3 regions of the Eubacterium sp. LMAG:50 genome follow, and region 2 is predicted to be linked to each of the others. Evidence: predicted binding sites of a transcription regulator. Region 2 holds the regulator's gene; each other region holds the start of a gene.

Region 1 (6,416 bases), on a different contig from region 2:
AAATATAATGAAACAGAGAAGAATGTAATAACTTTGTTACCTAAATATTACATAAGTCCGAAATTTATTAAATAAAGATTAACTTTGTCAAAATCTGTTGTTTTTTGTTGTTTATATGATAGAATGGCTATGGCTATTACGAAAATTATTGGCCTTAAATAACATTACTTAAAGAAAAGTCAGATTACAATAATGCTGGTTAGTAAGAGGAAAGATAATATGAAAATGATGAATAATAAGAAAAACAATAGGACAAGTATAGTTTTAGGCACGATAATGATTGCTATCATAGCAGCTATTATTATTTGTGTAGAAGGAGCAGGATTTGGGCTTGAATCTAAAATGATTAAATCATTAGCAGATAATATACATGAAAATGTACCTGAGGCACAAACTTACAAAAGTAAGTATAGAAAAGCAAACAGACATGATAGTGAAAATGAAACTACAAGAACAAAAAGAGAATATGGAAAATATTTGTTTGTAGGAGATTCCAGATATAAGGGAATGGAAAAAGCAAATGCGACAGATGAAGATGTGTTTATTTGTGAAGTTGGTGAAGGATACGACTATTTGATAAACCAGATGAATAATATAAAGTATGAGATTGATGATGATACAGCATTAATTATAGGATTAGGAGTTAATGACTTAGTAAACATCGACAAATACGTAGATAAAATAAATGAAATGTCACAGACATTTGATTGTCAGATTTATTATATGCTTGTAAATCCTGTATATGAAGAACAGGAGACATATAGTGGTTATCACATTAAGAATGATGACATAGATTATTTTAATCAGGAAATCATAGACAGATTAGATGAAAATGTCATTGTAATAGACACAAACAGTTATTTGAATGCCATCGGATTTGAAACTCAGGATGGACTTCATTATACCGAAGAAACTTATGAAAATATTTATAATTATATAAAGTCACAGTTATAAAATAATTGTGTATGACACAGGCGGAGGAAGAGATGTTATTTTGCAGTAATCAGTTTATATTTTATTTTTTACCGATAGTGATATTGATATATTTTTTAGTACCAATGAAGTTTAAAAATATATGTTTATTTATCGCAAGCTTAATATTTTATGCAGTCGGTGAAATGAAATATGTTCCATTAATTTTATTATCGCTGACAGTAAATTATTTTGCAGCTATTTTTATCAGAAAATTTCAATATGATAATCAGATACTTGAACATAATGGAGAAGAAAAAAATAATTATGACAAAATAACATTAATCGTAGCTTTAGTATATAACTTCCTGTTTTTATTTGTGTTTAAATATTTTACTTTTTTTACGGGAATAGAAACAAGTCTTACATTACCACTTGGAATTAGTTTTTACACATTCCAGATAGCATCTTATGTTATTGATGTTTATACAAAGAAAACAAAAGCAGAAAAGAACTATATTAACTTAGGAGTTTATCTTTGTATGTTTCCGCAACTTATCGCAGGACCGATTGTTGTATATAAGGACATTGCTAAACAGATAAGAAAAAGAAAAGTATCATTACTTTTATTGCAGGATGGAATAAGAATTTTTATTATGGGTCTTGCATCAAAAATGCTTTTGGCAAATATAATGGGAATGTGCTGGGAGTCAATCAAGACTTACGGAATTGCAAGCATATCAACTCCAATGGCATGGATTGCGATGTTTGCATATACATTCCAGATTTACTTTGATTTTTATGGATATTCACTTATGGCAATAGGTCTTGGAAAAATGTTGGGATTTAAAATTCCAAGAAACTTTAACAATCCATATATATCAACATCCGTTACTGAATTTTGGAGAAGATGGCATATTACTCTTGGAAGTTGGTTTAGAGATTATGTTTATATTCCGCTTGGTGGTAATAGAAAAGGATTTGCAAGAACAATATTTAATATGTTTGTGGTATGGGGACTTACGGGATTGTGGCATGGAGCAAGCTGGAATTTCGTATGTTGGGGATTGTTGTTCTTTGTATTATTGACAATAGAAAAGCTTGGATTAAAAAATATATTAGATAAATATCCTGCACTTGGACATTTATATATAATATTTATAATTCCGATGAGCTGGATGGTATTTGCACTTGATAAAATGGGAGACATAAAATTATATTTTGCAAAATTATTCCCAATGATTTCACATGTAAGCACAGAATTTGTAAATAAATTAGATTATGTTGATGCAATAAAACATTACGGAATATTCTTTGTATTTGCAGTTATCTTTAGTTTAAGTATTCCAATGAAGATATTTGAAAAATACAGAAGAACAAGAGTCGCGTCAGTAATTTTAATTATAATATTCTGGGTATGTGTGTATAGAATGAGTACAGCGGCAAGCAATCCGTTTTTGTACTTTAGATTTTAAAAATGATAATAACCTCTTAGTGGATTAAGGTTTAAGTTAATATTTATATTTTAACAGGAGAAAACAGATGGATAAAAAGGCTATATTTGATAAATATGGATTCTTGATTGTGATGGTTGTATCTGTTGTGATTTTTGGAATATTTCTGGGAACAAAAGACATAATAAAATACAACGAAACTAAAAAGATAGTGGAACAGGAAAGTAAAGAGAATAAAGGGAAAAAAGTAATCCAAAGTGATACCGGAGAAATCCAGATAGTTACGGATGAATCGGGAGAAACTCAGACAGAAACCGTTACAGAGGAAAAAGCACATCGTGATTTTGTAACTGTAGACGAATCTTATCTGGATGGGGCATTATTTATAGGTGATTCACGAACACAGACAATATCGTTATATGCAAATTGGGACAAAACAGTATTTTATGCAGAACAGGGTGTGTCCGTATGGAAGATTTTAGATGAAAAAATCGTTAAATCAGGAAAGAAAAAAATAACTGTAAAAAAAGCCCTTGAAAAAAATAAATTTGAAAAAATTTATATAATGCTTGGAATAAATGAAATTGGAACAGGAACAGCAGATACATTTGCTGAGCAATATGGTAAAGTAATAAATACTATTAGAGAAAAACAGCCTGATGCAATAATATTTATTCAAAGTATTATGCATGTGACAAAAAAGAAAGACAAAGAAGAAACTTATATAAAAAATAAGGAAATAGATAAAAGAAATAAGAAACTTAAGGAACTTACAAATGGATACGATATAATATGGCTTGATGAAAACGAAGTGTTTGATAAAAAAGATACAGGCGCTCTTGACCCTAAGTACACAAGTGATGGGGTTCATCTTATGCCTTCATGTGTGCCAAGATGGAAACAGTTTTTCCTTGAACATGGAATAGTAAAATAGGATAAATTAATCTTTATAATAAAAATGAAAAAACTACAAAACTTCAGATTGTTAAATGAAGTTTTGTAGTTTTTTTAGTTATTCATTAATATTTTTAAAATTAAAATGTTCTATCAGTTGCGTGGCTTTATCAAAACCATATCCTATATTACCGGCAATATGGGCATCGGAGCCTACAGCCACAAGTTTTCCGCCAAGATCTTTATAAAATGAAAGTATATCAAAGTGGGGATTTGCAAAATCCATTCCTTTTGCAAGTGCACCGGTATTAATTTCCAAAGCAATATCTTTATGAATTATTTCTTTAAATATCTGTTCTACAATGTTAAAATAATCGCTACAATTATAGTTTTTATCTTTATTTGGCGCATATCTGACTATGTAGTCTAAATGGCCTAATGTATTGAATGAATTAAACAATTTTAATGCATCAAGTAAAGTTGAAAAATAAGTCCTGAAAGCTTCAGCTTCATTGCGATTTTCCCAAAATTCAGAATAATATGGGTCCATGTTGTCTACAATATGACAGGAGCCAATGACATATTCAAATGGATATGATTGCAAAAAATCAGCATTTTTTTTGTAGTTGTCGCATGTAATGCCAAGTTCAACTCCAATATGAAGATTGATTTTTGAAGAATATTTATTTTTTAATATGTTTAATTCATTAAAATATGAATCGGTATCTATATCAAATGATTCACCCGGAACAGGCCAGAACCAGTCCTGATGATCAGTGATGCAAATATCTTTCATATTTAAACTTATGGCTTTGCTAATTATATTTTCCAAATCTTCATCTGAATCAGTAGAAAATTTAGAATGTACATGAAAATCAGATAACATAACGTATATTCTCCTTATGTAATATGTATTGCAACTTGTTAATGTTTCAGATTCAGGTATAAATATATATTCCAAACACGTTGTTTTTCTTATTTTTCTGTGCCGTTTATAATAAATAAAAAAGTAAAACTCGCCTAAAGACTCAAACATTACTTTTTTATTTACACTATGCTCGCAAAATTGCGAAAAACTTCCTATCGTTTGTTATATATATTTATACTGAATCTGAAATAATTACAAATTAGCAAAGAAAAAATTTATGAGTAGAATATAACAAATTTTGCTGAAAATTACTATATTAATGAGAAGATAAAATTAAAAACGTTTTATTTGTCAAAAAATTAACAAAATATGAGAAAAATGCAAAAAACTTCTTGATATTTGGAAAGTATTTATGTAGAATAATCAATAGGTTAATATTAATTAACAAAATATATCTTATTTAATAGGAGGACAATTAAATGTCAGTTAAAGTTGCAATTAACGGTTTTGGACGTATCGGACGTCTTGCATTCAGACAGATGTTTGGAGCAGAAGGTTATGAAGTAGTAGCTATCAATGACTTAACAAGTCCTAAGATGTTAGCTCACTTATTAAAGTATGATTCATCACAGGGTAAATATGACAAGGCTGAAACAGTTTCAGCTACAGATGATTCAATCATCGTTGATGGAAAAGAAATCAAGATTTACGCAGAAGCTGATGCTTCAAAGTGTCCTTGGGGCGAATTAAAAGTAGACGTAGTATTAGAATGTACAGGTTTCTATACATCTAAGGCTAAAGCACAGGCTCATATCGATGCTGGTGCTCGTAAGGTTGTTATTTCAGCTCCAGCTGGAAACGATCTTCCAACAATCGTTTACAATACAAACCACGAAACATTAAAGGCAGAAGATACAATCATTTCAGCTGCTTCATGTACAACAAACTGCTTAGCACCTATGGCTGATGCACTTAACAAGTACGCTCCAATCCAGAGTGGTATCATGTTAACAATTCATGCTTACACAGGTGACCAGATGACTCTTGACGGACCACAGAGAAAAGGTGATTTAAGAAGATCAAGAGCTGCAGCAGTTAATATCGTACCTAACTCAACAGGTGCTGCTAAAGCTATCGGATTAGTTATTCCTGAATTAAACGGAAAATTAATCGGTTCTGCACAGAGAGTTCCAGTTCCAACAGGTTCTACAACAGTTCTTACAGCTGTAGTTAAAGGAAAAGATATCACAGTTGAAGGTATCAATGCAGCTATGAAGGCAGCTTCAAACGAATCTTACGGATACAATGAAGACGAAATCGTATCAAGCGATATCGTTGGAATGAGATATGGTTCATTATTTGATGCTACACAGACAATGGTATCAAAGGTTGATGATGATACTTATGAAGTACAGGTTGTTTCATGGTATGACAATGAAAACTCATACACAAGCCAGATGGTTAGAACAATCAAATACTTCTCAGAATTAGCATAATTAATAAGAAATCTTTAAATAAGATCCATAAGGGTCCGGTCTTAATTGGACCGGACCCTTTTATATTGCGCTGAATAAAATGAACGCCACATCTATATGGATGTACATTTCATGGGCGCATATAATCTTGGAATAAAGTTTATACTGATTCCGGGATTTATGAGACTACGCGTATGACGCGCTTAAATGAAAGGAGCACATATAATGCTTAATAAGAAATCAGTAGATGATATCAATGTAAAAGGACAGAGAGTGTTAGTTCGTTGTGACTTCAACGTACCATTACAGGATGGAAAAATCACAGACGAAAACCGTTTAGTAGCAGCTTTGCCAACAATAAAGAAATTAATAGCTGATGGTGGAAAGGTAATCCTTTGCTCACATCTTGGAAAGCCAAAGGGAGAACCAAAGCCGGAATTATCATTAGCACCAGTTGCAGTAAGACTTTCAGAATTATTAGGACAGGAAGTTAAATTCGCAGCAGATCCTGAAGTAGTAGGACCAAATGCTAAGGCTGCAGTTGAAGCAATGAAAGACGGAGATGTTATTCTTCTTGAAAACACACGTTATCGTGCAGAAGAAACAAAGAATGGAGAAGAATTCAGCAAGGAATTAGCTTCACTTTGTGATGTATTTGTAAATGATGCGTTCGGAACAGCTCACAGAGCACATTGTTCAAACGTTGGTGTAACAAAATTTGTTGACACAGCAGTTGTAGGATACTTAATGCAGAAGGAAATCGATTTCCTTGGAAACGCAGTTAACAATCCGGAAAGACCATTCGTAGCTATC
Region 2 (6,416 bases):
TTCCATCATTGCTGCACTATTTGCACACTGATGTATCGGAATCTTAACTCCATTTTTTTCTACTTCATCAACAAAATTTACAAACTCATCAAACTGCTTGTCAGCAAATGACTTGTCAACATAGTCTGCTTTTGCAAAATGTGTAAATATGGATTCTATTTTTATAAAAGGAAGTTTGTTTATTTCAACAATTTCTTTTACTGCATCACTTCCCGGAATATAACCAATTCTGCTCATTCCCGTGTCAACAGCAATATTAATCTTTACTTCTTTGCCAAGTTTTTGTGCGTGCTTTGATAATTTTGTTGCCATTTCTAAAGAAAAAATTGCTGGAATTAATTCTTTTTCTATAATCATATCGTACGATGATTCATCCGCATAACCTAATAAAAATGTAGGTTTATTAAGTCCATGATTTCTTAAATTATTGCCTTCATATGGAGTTGCGACTGCATATCCATAGCATAAATCATCAAGTGCTTTAGCTATAGGCACTGCTCCATGTCCATATCCATCTGTTTTTATTACAAGAACAACTCCTGTATTTTCATTAAGTCTTGTTTTCATTTCATATACATTTTTGTATATTGCATCCAGATTAATTTCTGCATATCCCCTAAAATACTCTTCTTCGCATATTTTTCTTGTCATTTTCTTCTTCTCCACGTTTATAAATTATTTAATTTAAATTTACATCTATATCGTTGATTTACTATATTACAATTTCAAATTATCTCTATTATGTACAGTTTTAAATGAAACTTTATCATTATTGTGTCACAATTATTTACTGAGGCATAATATTTTTTATTTCCTCAATTATATCTGTAGCCATTATAGACGCTTTAGGCATCTTTGTTGCTACCAAATCTCCGGCAATTCCATGAATGTATGGTGCAAGCGTTGTAGCGTTTTCTACATTGCACCCAATAGCCAACAATCCTGCAACAATTCCAGTAAGCACATCTCCCGAGCCTGCAGTCGCCATGCCACTGTTTCCTGTCATATTTATGTATATATCATCTTGCGTAACAGCAACGCTTCTTGCATCTTTTAGAATTCCATTTGCATTGTACATATAATTAATATTGAAAGCACTTTTTACAAGATTGTCCTTTATTTCATCTATCGTTTTATTTTCAAATCTGGCCATTTCGCCTAAATGCGGTGTCAATATTACATTCTTATGAAGCATTTTTTTTAGTTTAACATTTTGTGAAATAACATTAATTCCATCTGCATCTATTACCGTGTTCTTTCTGCTTTCAAGAACTGCTTCAACCATATTTTTTTGTATTCCACCTGTTCCAATTCCCGGACCAATTGCAATAACATTTGCCCATTCTATACAGGCATCTAAAGCCTTTTTGTCAAAATCATCTGTATCATATACATTTACCATTGCTTCAGGTAATAGTTTTTGTATTACTTCACGATTTTCCTTTGCAGTAAATATTCTTACCAGTCCGGCTCCTGTCCTAAACGCTGCCTTTGCACATAAAAACGCTGCCCCTGTTATATCTTTATTACCTGCTATAACAAGAAGTTTTCCATATGTACCTTTATTAGAATAATTTGGTCGTTTCGGAATTAGTTTTAAATCATCGCTTGTGTGGTATTTATAAACTGTTTCACACTTCTTATAGGAGACATCCGGAAAACCTATATTATCAAATGATAGTTTTCCACAATAATCTGCTCCCGGATAAAGAACTGCTCCAAGTTTAAGTTCTCCAAAGCATACAGTATAATCAGCTTTAACTGCCACACCCATCACTTTTCCTGTATCTGCGTTCAGGCCTGATGGAATGTCTACAGCATAAACTTTTGCCTTGCTTTGATTTATTGCTTCAATTAACTTTTTGTAATCGCCTTCTACATTTCTTGATAATCCGACTCCAAATATTGAATCAACAATTACATGTTTCTTATCCATTTCATCTCTTGTCAGTCTTGAAGCATCTTTGATTTCAATTCCAACTTTCTGTGCTATCTCAATCTGTGTTTTGAATTCCTGTGTTGCCTTATCTATGTTTCCCATAATATAAATGCAGGTGTTATATCCATCTATGTATAACATCCTGCAAACTGCAACGCCGTCGGCACCATTATTACCAGTTCCGGCAATAGCAATTACCTCACTGTTTTTATCTGTTGTTTCTTCAATTAAATCAGCAACACTCTTTGCTGCTCTTTCCATTAATACTAAACTTGGGATTCCAACTTCATTAATTGTATATTCATCAACCTTTTTCATATCCGTACCAGAAATTATTCTTTCCATAGTACTTCACCTCTTATTTATTTTTATTTGCTTTTTCTGATATTCTATATGTAAGTTTCATTAAGCTTTCTGATAAATGAACATTCTCAACTATTATGTCATCGCTAAATCCTAAATCAGTGTGAGCAAAATTCCAAAATGCCTTCACTCCACATTCGACTAATTTTTCAGCAATATCTGTTGCCGGTCCTTTAGGAAGTGCCAATGCCACAATCTCAATATTTTCATTTTTCACATAATCTATTATAGTAGAAATGTCTCTGATTTCAGTCCCATTCACTGTCTTTTTACCAATTAAATCTTTATTTTTATCAAATAAAGCCGTAATTTCAAAACCTCTGTTTCTAAAATTTCCATAGTTTGCAATTGCCTGTCCAAGATTTCCTGCACCTACAATTATCATCTTATGCGTCACATCAAGTCCTAATAATTTTCCGATTTCATCATACAGATATTTAACATTATATCCGTACCCCTGTTGTCCAAACCCACCAAAATTATTCAAATCCTGTCGTATCTGAGAGGCCGTAACATTCATCATGTCACTTAATTCTTTAGACGAAACTCTTTCGACATCCTGCTGTATTAATTCATCTAAATATCTATAGTATCTTGGCAATCTTGTGATTACCGCCTTGGATATTTTTCTCATTTCCGTTCTCCTTCGTTATTTAACCACTTCAATTATATGTTTTAGGGCAAACATTGTCAAATATTTATCATTCTTTTTGACACTGTTCTTTTACAGTATTTCATTGATTGTTTTAGCTTTTCGTTTTATAATCTTACGTGATATCAGCCTATTTTTGCTGATTATATAAAAACACTACAAACACAGGAGGATTCCTATGATTTTATCATGCAATCATATAAGCAAGGCTTATGGTGAAGAAGTTATTCTTGACGATTGCAGTTTTTTTGTAAATGACCATGAAAAAGCTGCCATTGTAGGCAATAATGGAGCCGGAAAGTCTACTATATTAAAAATAATAATGAATGAACTTTCATCCGATTCAGGGGATGTAATTATCGGAAAGGATAAGTCTGTTGGTTATCTTGCCCAATATCAGAATTTAGATACAGATAATTCTATATATGAAGAAGTACGTTCCGTAAAACAAAATATTATAGATATGGAAAATAAATTAAGGGAATATGAATCCTTAATGGCAAATGGATGCGACAACTATGATGATATAGTTAACAGTTACACAAATCTACATCATCAGTTTGAATTGTTAAACGGATACGCATACAAAAGTGAAGTTGATGGTACTCTTCGTGGACTTGGTTTTGAAGACAGTGATTTTAATAAAAAAATTTCAACTTTATCCGGAGGTCAAAAAACCCGTGTTGCACTATGTAAACTTTTAATTCAAAAACCGGATATTATTTTATTGGATGAACCTACAAACCATCTTGATTTAAATTCTATCAAATGGCTGGAAACTTATTTGTCTAACTATAACGGAGCTGTTGTAATCGTTGCCCACGACCGTTATTTCTTAGATAAGATTGTAACTAAGATTGTTGAAATAGAAAATACACACTGCCATGTTTACGATGGCAACTATTCAGCTTACGCTGTTAAAAAGAAAGAACTTAGAGAAGCAGCAATTAAACTCTATATCAAACAACAGGCTGAAATAAAGCATCAGGAAGAAGTCATTGCCAAGCTTCGCTCATATAAACAGGAAAAGTTTTATAAGCGTGCTGAAAGTCGTGAAAAAGCTTTAAGTAAAATGGAAGTAATCGATAATCCTGATACATATGAAAATGCCATGACTCTTAGACTTGAACCAAACTGTACGAGTGGCAATGATGTTTTAAGTGTTTCAAATTTAGCAAAGTCATTTGATAACAAATCATTATTTTCCGATATTTCTTTTGAAATTAAGAGAGGTGAACGTGTTGCTCTTATCGGTGATAACGGAACCGGAAAAACTACAATTTTAAAAATTATAAACGGACTAATTGCTGCAGATAGCGGCTCTTTTACTCTCGGAACAAATGTTAATATCGGATATTATGATCAGGAACATCATACATTAAATGATTCAAATACTTTGTTTGATGAAGTGAGCGATTCTTATCCTAATCTTACAAACACAAAAATCAGAAATGTGTTAGCCGCTTTTATGTTTACAGGTGATGATGTATTTAAACGCGTAGGAGATTTAAGTGGTGGAGAAAAAGGTCGTCTTTCTTTAGCAAAATTAATGCTTTCAGAAGCTAATTTCATTATATTAGATGAACCTACTAACCATCTTGATATGGTTTCAAAAGAAATTCTTGAAAACGCATTAAACAATTATACCGGCACAATTTTTTATGTATCTCATGACAGATATTTTATTAATCAAACTGCCACACGTATCATTGAATTAACAAATAAAGCAATTGTAAATTATATTGGAAATTATGACTATTACGAAGAAAAGAAGGACGAACTTACAGCAATATATGCTCCAAAAGAAGAGCAAACTTCTTCTAATACTCCTTCTGCTTCTACTAATAAGCAAAATTATTTAGAAAGGAAAGCCGAACAGGCAAGGATTAGGAAGTTGAAAAATGATATTTTAAAAGTTGAAGAAAAGATAAAAGCTAATGAAGAGCGTTTAAATGAATTAGATGAACTTTTAGCTGACCCTGAAATTGCTAAAAACTCAGCTAAATTAAACGAAATCAGTAAAGAACAGGATAAAATTAGCGAAACTCTCGACGAGCTAATGGTCCAATGGGAAGAATTATCCGATTTACTTGACGAATAAACGGTTTATTTATTGTATTTTTCCTTATTATAAGTTAAAATATTTATAAGATTTTGGTCTCAACGGACCTCAAATTACATCAGGTTTTATCCTGATATCAGTAAAGGAGACTACTTATGGCTAACAAAAAAATTGTAGTTGCTTTAGGAAGAAATGCTTTTAGTGAATCATTTCCTAAACAACAGGAACGTGTAAAACTTGCTGCAAAAGCTATTGCAGATTTGGTAGAAGAAAAATATGATGTTGTTATTACTCACAGTAATGGTCCTCAGGTCGGAATGATTCAGACTGCAATGACTGAATTTTCAAGACTTGACCCTGACAGAACTGTTGCACCTATGTCAATCTGTAGTGCAATGAGTCAGGGATATATTGGATTCGATTTACAGAATGCAATTCGTTCAGAGTTACTTTCAAGAGGATTATATAAACCTGTAAGTACTATTATTACTCAGGTAAGAGTTGATCCTTTTGACAGAGCATTTAACGCTCCTTCTAAAGTTATCGGACGTCTTATGACTAAGGAAGAAGCTGAAAATGAGAAGAAAAAAGGTAACTACGTTGAATACGAAGAAGGCGATGAAGGCTACAGAAGAATCATTGCAAGTCCTAAGCCAATTGATATTTATGAAATTGATGCAATCAAGGCTTTAGTTGATGCTCATCAGTTAGTTATCGCAGCAGGTGGCGGTGGAATTCCTGTTCTTGAACAGCGTACAGGATTAAAAGGTGCCAGTGCTGTTATTGAAAAAGATTATACAGCAGCTAAACTTGCAGACATGTTAGATGCTGATGCTCTTATGATTCTTACATCAAGTGATAATCTTACAATTGATGTAGACGGAGAAGTTAAAGAACTCGGTACTTTAACTACAAAAGAAGCTGAAGAATTAATTGATAAAGGATACTTTGATCCTATTACTTCTCTTCCTAAGATTGATGCATCTCTCAATTTCGTATTAGCAAAGAAGGGAAGAAAGGCTATCATTTCTAACCTTGCTAAAGCTAAAGATGCAATCAGAGGAAAAATTGGCACTGTAATTGAATAACAGTCAATTTAATTAACAAATGTTTACTATATGCTCTCTACAAAATATACAATGTGTATTTTAGTAGCGGGCATATTATTTATTCAAAAATAATGTATACATACAGAAATCATCTTTTTATTATTTCTGTATATAAAAGGGGTATTTATGCACGATATTTTACAATATGAAGAAAAGCTAATTAAAACCAGATTAGAACTAAATGATTTAATTGAAAAGTATTCTAACAATAAAGAAAACATAGACAAAGCTATAATCGAAAATAAAATTGAATACTTAACAAAAGAATTAGACTATCTTAACAACCAGTTA
Region 3 (6,416 bases), on a different contig from region 2:
ATATCTATTATGCGGCGAAGAAGAGTATCTTGTAAAAAATTATAAAAAGCAGCTTATTCAGGCGATAAATGGTGGAGATACTATGAATTCTAATTTTTATGAAGGAAAAGGCCTGAATGTAAAAGAAATTATCGATGTAGCTGAAACAATGCCATTTATGGCAGAATATAGGTTAGTTGTGCTTGAAGATACTGAAATGTTTAAGTCAGGTGGAGATGAATTAGCAGAATATGTTAAGTCCATACCTGAAAGCACGATTATGTTATTTGTAGAAAGCAATGTAGATAAGAGAAGTAAATTATATAAAGCAGTAAAAGCAAATGGATATATTTGTGAAATGACAAGCCAGACAGAGGGAGATTTGAGTGTGTGGGCTGCCAGATTGTTTGCAAATGCAGGAAAGCGCATAACAAAAGCAAATATGATGTATTTGCTTCAAAAAGTAGGAACGGATATGGAAACCTTATCTACTGAAATAGAAAAGTTAATCTGTTATTGTATGAAATCAGATGTAGTTGATAAAGAGGCAATAGATGCAGTGTGCATAACTCAGATGTCTGTTAAAATATTTGACATGATTGATGCCATTTCTACAAAAAATCAGAAAAAGACTCTTGATTCATACTATGAGCTCATAGCGGCCAAAGAACCACCAATGCGTATTTTATATATGATTACAAGACAATTTAATCTTATGCTTCAGGCAAAGGATTTGTCAAATCAGGGTATGGGTAAAAATGATGTGGCAAAAGCAATGGGAGTCCAGGCGTTTATAGCCGGCAAAAGTATACAGCAGGCAAAAAATTTTCAGATGAGAGAACTTAAGGATGGCTTAGCAGAAAGTATAAAAACAGAGCAACTTATAAAAAGAGGTGCTATGGATGAAAATATCGGCGTAGAAATGCTGCTTATTAAATATAGTAAAAAAGAAGAAAAAAAGAAACGAATTTAACAAAAAGAGCATTGAGTTAGTGATTAAAATCAAAACACAATGCTCTTTCTTGTGACTGAGTATATAATATGAATAAAAGCCGAAACTTTTTGAAATAAGCTTCGACTTTTATTTTGTTTTATAAAACTAAATAGAAATACGGATTTACAGAGAGTATTTCACACTCTCAAATATTCTTACATAATTTTTCTGAATAATTCTATAAAGTCATCAACACTTGCATCTTTAGGATTTCCAGGTGCGCAAGCATCTGCAGCAGCAGATTCAGCAAGGAAAGGTAAATCATCTTCTTTGATTGCATCAAGCTTTGAAGGAATTCCAACATCAGCCGATAATTGTTTAACAGCATCAATTGCTGCTTTTCTATATTCATCAACTGACATTTCATCAACACCCTTAACACCCATTGCACGGGCAATTTCACGATATTTTTCACCTGTGCATTCTTGATTGTATTCCATAACGATAGGAAGCATCATGGCACATGCAACACCATGAGGAGTGTCATAAACAGCACCTAAAGTATGAGCCATTGAGTGAGCAATTCCAAGACCTACATTTGAAAAACCCATTCCGGCAATATACTGACCAAGGGCCATTCCTTCACGACCTTCTTTAGTATTTTCAACTGCACCTCTAAGAGATTTGCTAATTATTTCAATAGCTTTTAAGTGGAACATATCTGTCATTTCCCAGGCAGCCTTTGTTGTGTAACCTTCAATGGCATGAGTAAGAGCGTCCATACCTGTGGAAGCTGTAAGACCTTTTGGCATTGAAGACATCATGTCAGGGTCAACGATTGCAATAATTGGCATGTCGTGTGGGTCAACGCATACAAATTTACGCTTTCTTTCAATGTCAGTAATAACATAATTAATTGTAACTTCAGCAGCTGTTCCGGCAGTAGTAGGTACTGCAATAATTGGAACGCAAGGCTTCTTAGTTGGTGCTACGCCTTCAAGACTTCTTACATCTTCAAATTCAGGATTTGCAATAATTATTCCGATTGCTTTTGCTGTATCCATTGAAGAACCACCGCCAATTGCAATAATATAATCAGCACCTGAATCTTTAAAAGCCTGAACGCCATGTTGGACATTCTCGATTGTTGGGTTGGCTTTGATATCTGAATATATTTCATAAGCCAGCTCATTTTTATCTAAGATATCTGTAACCTTAGATGTAACGTTGAATTTGATTAAGTCAGGGTCAGAACATACAAAAGCCTTTTTGAATCCGTGTACCTTTGCTTCTGTTGCAATTTCATTAATTGCACCTGAACCGTGATAAGATGTTTCGTTTAACATTATTCTGTTTGCCATGTTAAAATCTCCTTTCAATATTTTGTAAAAGTTAATTAATATGATGTCAGGGTGAGCTCTAAGGTCTTTTACCTACTTATGAGCAAACGCATGTGGGCTTGAACCTTTTGACGCTGACATCTTAATATATAACTAATGTTAATAACATAACATGTTAGTTCTTAAAGTATTAATAATTATCTTACGAATTGATTCCTATAGTCCTTCGGGCTAAGACCTGTATTCTTCTTAAAAATAACAGAAAAATATGCAGGGTCATGAATTCCTATTTTATCAGATATTTCAAATGTTTTAAGGTTTGTATTTGCTAAGAAATCCTTAGCCATACTGATTCTAAGCATTGTAATGTAACTTACAATTGAATGACCACATTCTTTTTTGAAAGTTCTGCTTAAATAGGATTCATTAGTGTGAACATTTTGTGCGATAAGCTCAAGTGACAAATCGTCAGCAATATGTTCTTTGATGTATATAATTGTTTCCTCTATGAAAGAACTATATTTTTTAGAGGACTGGGTTAATTGTTTTTTTACATCATCTATAAGATTTCTGACAGTTTCTTTTAACTGGAAGAAATCTGAAACTGAATTTATTTTATTTATATATTCATCTTCTGTAGGAAGAGTATTACTTTTAAGCATTACTCTATAGCAAATAAGATAAATTTGAGTGCAGATGCTTCTAACAGTATTTTCATCAGAAAAATTGTTTTCAAGTTTATTAAATATAGAGCCTAAAATATCTGAAGCAGATTTAAAATCTAACTGTATAACTGAGTTTTCAAAATCGTGTAGCAGTAAATTAATATCCGCAGAAAAGGTTTCTTTACCTGCAACGTAATCACTGGAGAATTCAACAACATGGGCAGAGGAATAAAAATTTAATGATAACGCTAATATTGCCTCTGAAACAGCTGTTGAAAAATCACGTGCACTGTGATGATAACCGCTTATACCCGCATTTACATTTAATGATGTAAACTTTTTAAATGAAGAAACGATTGTGTTGCAGTTATCAATTATTGCTGATGTATCTTCATTTTCATAATCAAAATATACATTTATAATAAGATTGTTATATCTAAAGCAATAACTGTTAAGCTTGTTGTCGATTATTATATCTTTTAACGTTCCAACCATTGACATATCGTCCGGTAATTGAAATGCAGCTACATAATAATTGTTTAAATTAATATCAAAGTCCGATAGCTTGTTTAAGGAATCATCAGGTACAACGTGGTCTGTAAGTTCCTGAAAAAATTGATCCTTAAGAAATGCCTGCTCACTTTTACTAATAGAAGATTTAGATTCAATTAGTTTTTTCGCAACATTTTGAACTGCATTTATTACATCTGTTTTTGCAGCCGGTTTTAACAGGTATTCTGCAACATTATACTGAATTGCAGAACGTGCATATTCAAATTCTGAATATCCTGAAAGTATGATAACAGATATTTCAGGGTGATTTTCATAAATGTATTTAGCAAGTCCGATACCATCAAGAGAAGGCATTCTTACATCAGTTATTACAATGTCAATAGGAGTACTTTCGATTATTTCAATAGCCTCTGTTCCGTTCTTTGCTGTTGCCGAAACAACACAATCATATGTCTCCCAATTTATATATTCAGAGAGGCCTTTTCTAAATATAGATTCATCGTCTACTATTAATAAGTGAAAAATCATACTATCACACCTTTCTTATTTTTCACATGGAATTTTAAATGAAATAGCTGTCTTTACCATAGGAGTACTTTCAATATGTAAGGCACATTCAGGACCATACATTAATATTAATCTCCGATTTAGGTTACGAAGACCAACGTGGGTATGCCCTTTAGATGTACCTGATTCTTCAGATGAAGGTGCCTGGTTATTAAAATCAGGGATTTCATTAAATCCAATACCATTATCTTCAATTGAAATATGAAGATATTCATATTTTTCGTATAAGTAAATGTTTAGTTCACCTGAACTTTCTTTTGGTTCAAGACCATGAACATAAGCATTTTCAACAAGTGTCTGTATACAAAATACAGGAACTTTATATGAATCAAGACCTGCATCAATATGAAAGTTGATGCTTATTCGGTCTTCAAATCTAATTCTTTGTAAGTAACTGTAAAATTTGACATATTTTAATTCTTCTGAAAGAGGTATTGCAAAGTCATTTTTAGATTTTACAGTTGCTTTTAATAATTCTCCAAGAGCAATCGTCATATCATAAATTTCATTGTTATCAGACATCTCAGCTTTCCATGCAATAGCATTAAGTACATTAAAGAGAAAGTGAGGATTAATCTGAGATTGCAATGCACGTATTTCAGAATCCTTTAACAATAACTTTTGTTCCGTAATATCTTCGTGGAAGGAATGAATCTCATCCAACATATTGTTAACTGATAATTGGAGAGAATAAAATTCTTCGTATTTTTCAAGCCCGTTTATATTTCCTGAGTAATCTCCCTGCGCAATTCGATTTACATAATTAATCATTAAGGAAATAGGCTGTGTGATTAGTCTGCTTATTCCAAATGCAAATATTAAAACAATAATTATAATTGATATGATTGCAATAATATATGGCAAAAGAATATTGTAAATCTGATGTTCTATCTGACTGACAGGGGCAAGTACAGCAGCGTTGATGTTAATAGACTCCATTTCATTTGACAAAACAAAGTAATCGTCAGAATCAAATTTAACAGAGGATATTTTCAATGCATCAATTGCATTAATCTGTTTATGTATTGATGATAATTTAGTTGATTCAGCATTATATTTAAAACCCGACATAACTTCTAAATCATCATTGTATATAAATATACGCCAATCGTTAGAAACATATTGACTAAGGGAGAACATCCATTCATTAATGTTAATTGAAATAAGAATATCGCCAATCTGCTGACCATTATTTGAACTGTATATTGTCTTTATAAAATAAATGCAGTTTGAATCATTAAAGGTTCTAAATGAAAGTGAAGGAGAAGGAGATGTAAGAGAATTGTAAATCCTTCTATTCATAATTAATGAAGAATTTGTTTCATTTTTTGAAACATGAACCTGCTTTCCGCGTTTGTTATAAATATAAACTGATTCAAGATAACTTTTTTCCCACAAATTATTCATGATAAGGGAAGAAGTTATCTGTTTTGCAGTAGTAACCGAATTAGTTGAGTCAGCATAATTGTTCTCTAACCAATCATATACGCTGGTGTTTGAAATTAATATACGATATATTGAATCGATAGTATCTATATTAGTTGATATGGCACTAATTGTAGAGCGGCTTTCCTGAAAAATCTGTTCTTTAAAACTTTTTTGAAGTTCATTAATAGTCTTATAGCAAAATAATGCACCACTAATAACTAAAGCAAATGCAATAGTAACTGTAATTAATATGGTAACCTGTGTTCTTAGTTTCCTTTTTTTATGTAAAAATCCTTTTGCCATGCCTTGTCCTCGAATGATGTTATTTTATAGTTCCGTACCTTAAAGTAATTATTTTTAAAGAATTACTTTAGAATGCTATAAACATTATATCAAAAATATTAAAGTATACAAAGAAATTGTAAAAAATGTCTAAAAATGGTAAAAAAATTCAAAGTATTTGTAAAAATATTACATTAAAACTGAAAAATAACTCCGATATAATTGCATTATCATATAAAGAATGGAGATGGAAAGATGAAAAAATTGAAATTATTGGCAATGTCTCTTGCAGCAATAATGACCGTGTCAACAGTTGGTATGGGTGATTATGCAGCTGTTAAGGGAGACGATACAACTACATGCGAAGTAAGTACATTTTCCGGAAATGAGTGTGTGACTTATGGAAAAACAGTTACTTCGGATATGGGAGTATCTAGTGGAAGCTTATCTGACATTGTAGATGGAAATGAAAATAATTTATGGATAGCAGGTGGCAGAATTACAGGAACAATAACAATTGATTTAGGAGCATATTATAAAATATCAGATTTTAAGATTGTATTTGAAGCCTCAAGAGACGACGGAGAGTGGGGATATACAGTTGAAGGAACGGATGATGAAAGTAATTGGGATATGTTATGGGACAATAGTAACAATTCTGATAACAGTAAATCTTTAACAGGAAAAAACACGGAATACGGAGAAAAC

The links. The regulator Rex, encoded in region 2, represses fermentation and respiration genes when NADH is low (regulators of the CRP and FNR family bind a similar motif). The targets are predictions, from matches to a motif close to ATTGTTAANNNNTTAACAAT.
Region 1: gap (type I glyceraldehyde-3-phosphate dehydrogenase) is a predicted target of Rex. The motif match lies at 4,476-4,495, and genes of this name have one in related genera.
Region 3: fucO (lactaldehyde reductase) is a predicted target of Rex. The motif match lies at 2,409-2,428, and genes of this name have one in related genera.

The regions. Positions count from the first base shown of each region.
Region 1 covers NZ_NALP01000004.1:194,730-201,145, reverse strand. Annotated here, with positions in the region: gene CCC31_RS01125 (hypothetical protein) at 220-954, shown strand; gene CCC31_RS01120 (MBOAT family O-acyltransferase) at 987-2,387, shown strand; gene CCC31_RS01115 (GDSL-type esterase/lipase family protein) at 2,455-3,300, shown strand; gene CCC31_RS01110 (histidinol-phosphatase HisJ family protein) at 3,379-4,146, opposite strand; gene gap (type I glyceraldehyde-3-phosphate dehydrogenase) at 4,608-5,624, shown strand; gene CCC31_RS01100 (phosphoglycerate kinase) at 5,829-6,416, shown strand, end outside.
Region 2 covers NZ_NALP01000006.1:207,825-214,240, forward strand. Annotated here, with positions in the region: gene alr (alanine racemase) at 1-651, opposite strand, end outside; gene CCC31_RS03800 (NAD(P)H-hydrate dehydratase) at 788-2,284, opposite strand; gene CCC31_RS03805 (redox-sensing transcriptional repressor Rex) at 2,298-2,936, opposite strand; gene abc-f (ribosomal protection-like ABC-F family protein) at 3,133-5,055, shown strand; gene arcC (carbamate kinase) at 5,172-6,104, shown strand; gene CCC31_RS03820 (hypothetical protein) at 6,252-6,416, shown strand, end outside.
Region 3 covers NZ_NALP01000007.1:1,207,203-1,213,618, forward strand. Annotated here, with positions in the region: gene holA (DNA polymerase III subunit delta) at 1-952, shown strand, start outside; gene fucO (lactaldehyde reductase) at 1,129-2,274, opposite strand; gene CCC31_RS10570 (response regulator) at 2,451-3,959, opposite strand; gene CCC31_RS10575 (histidine kinase) at 3,975-5,729, opposite strand; gene CCC31_RS10580 (discoidin domain-containing protein) at 5,964-6,416, shown strand, end outside.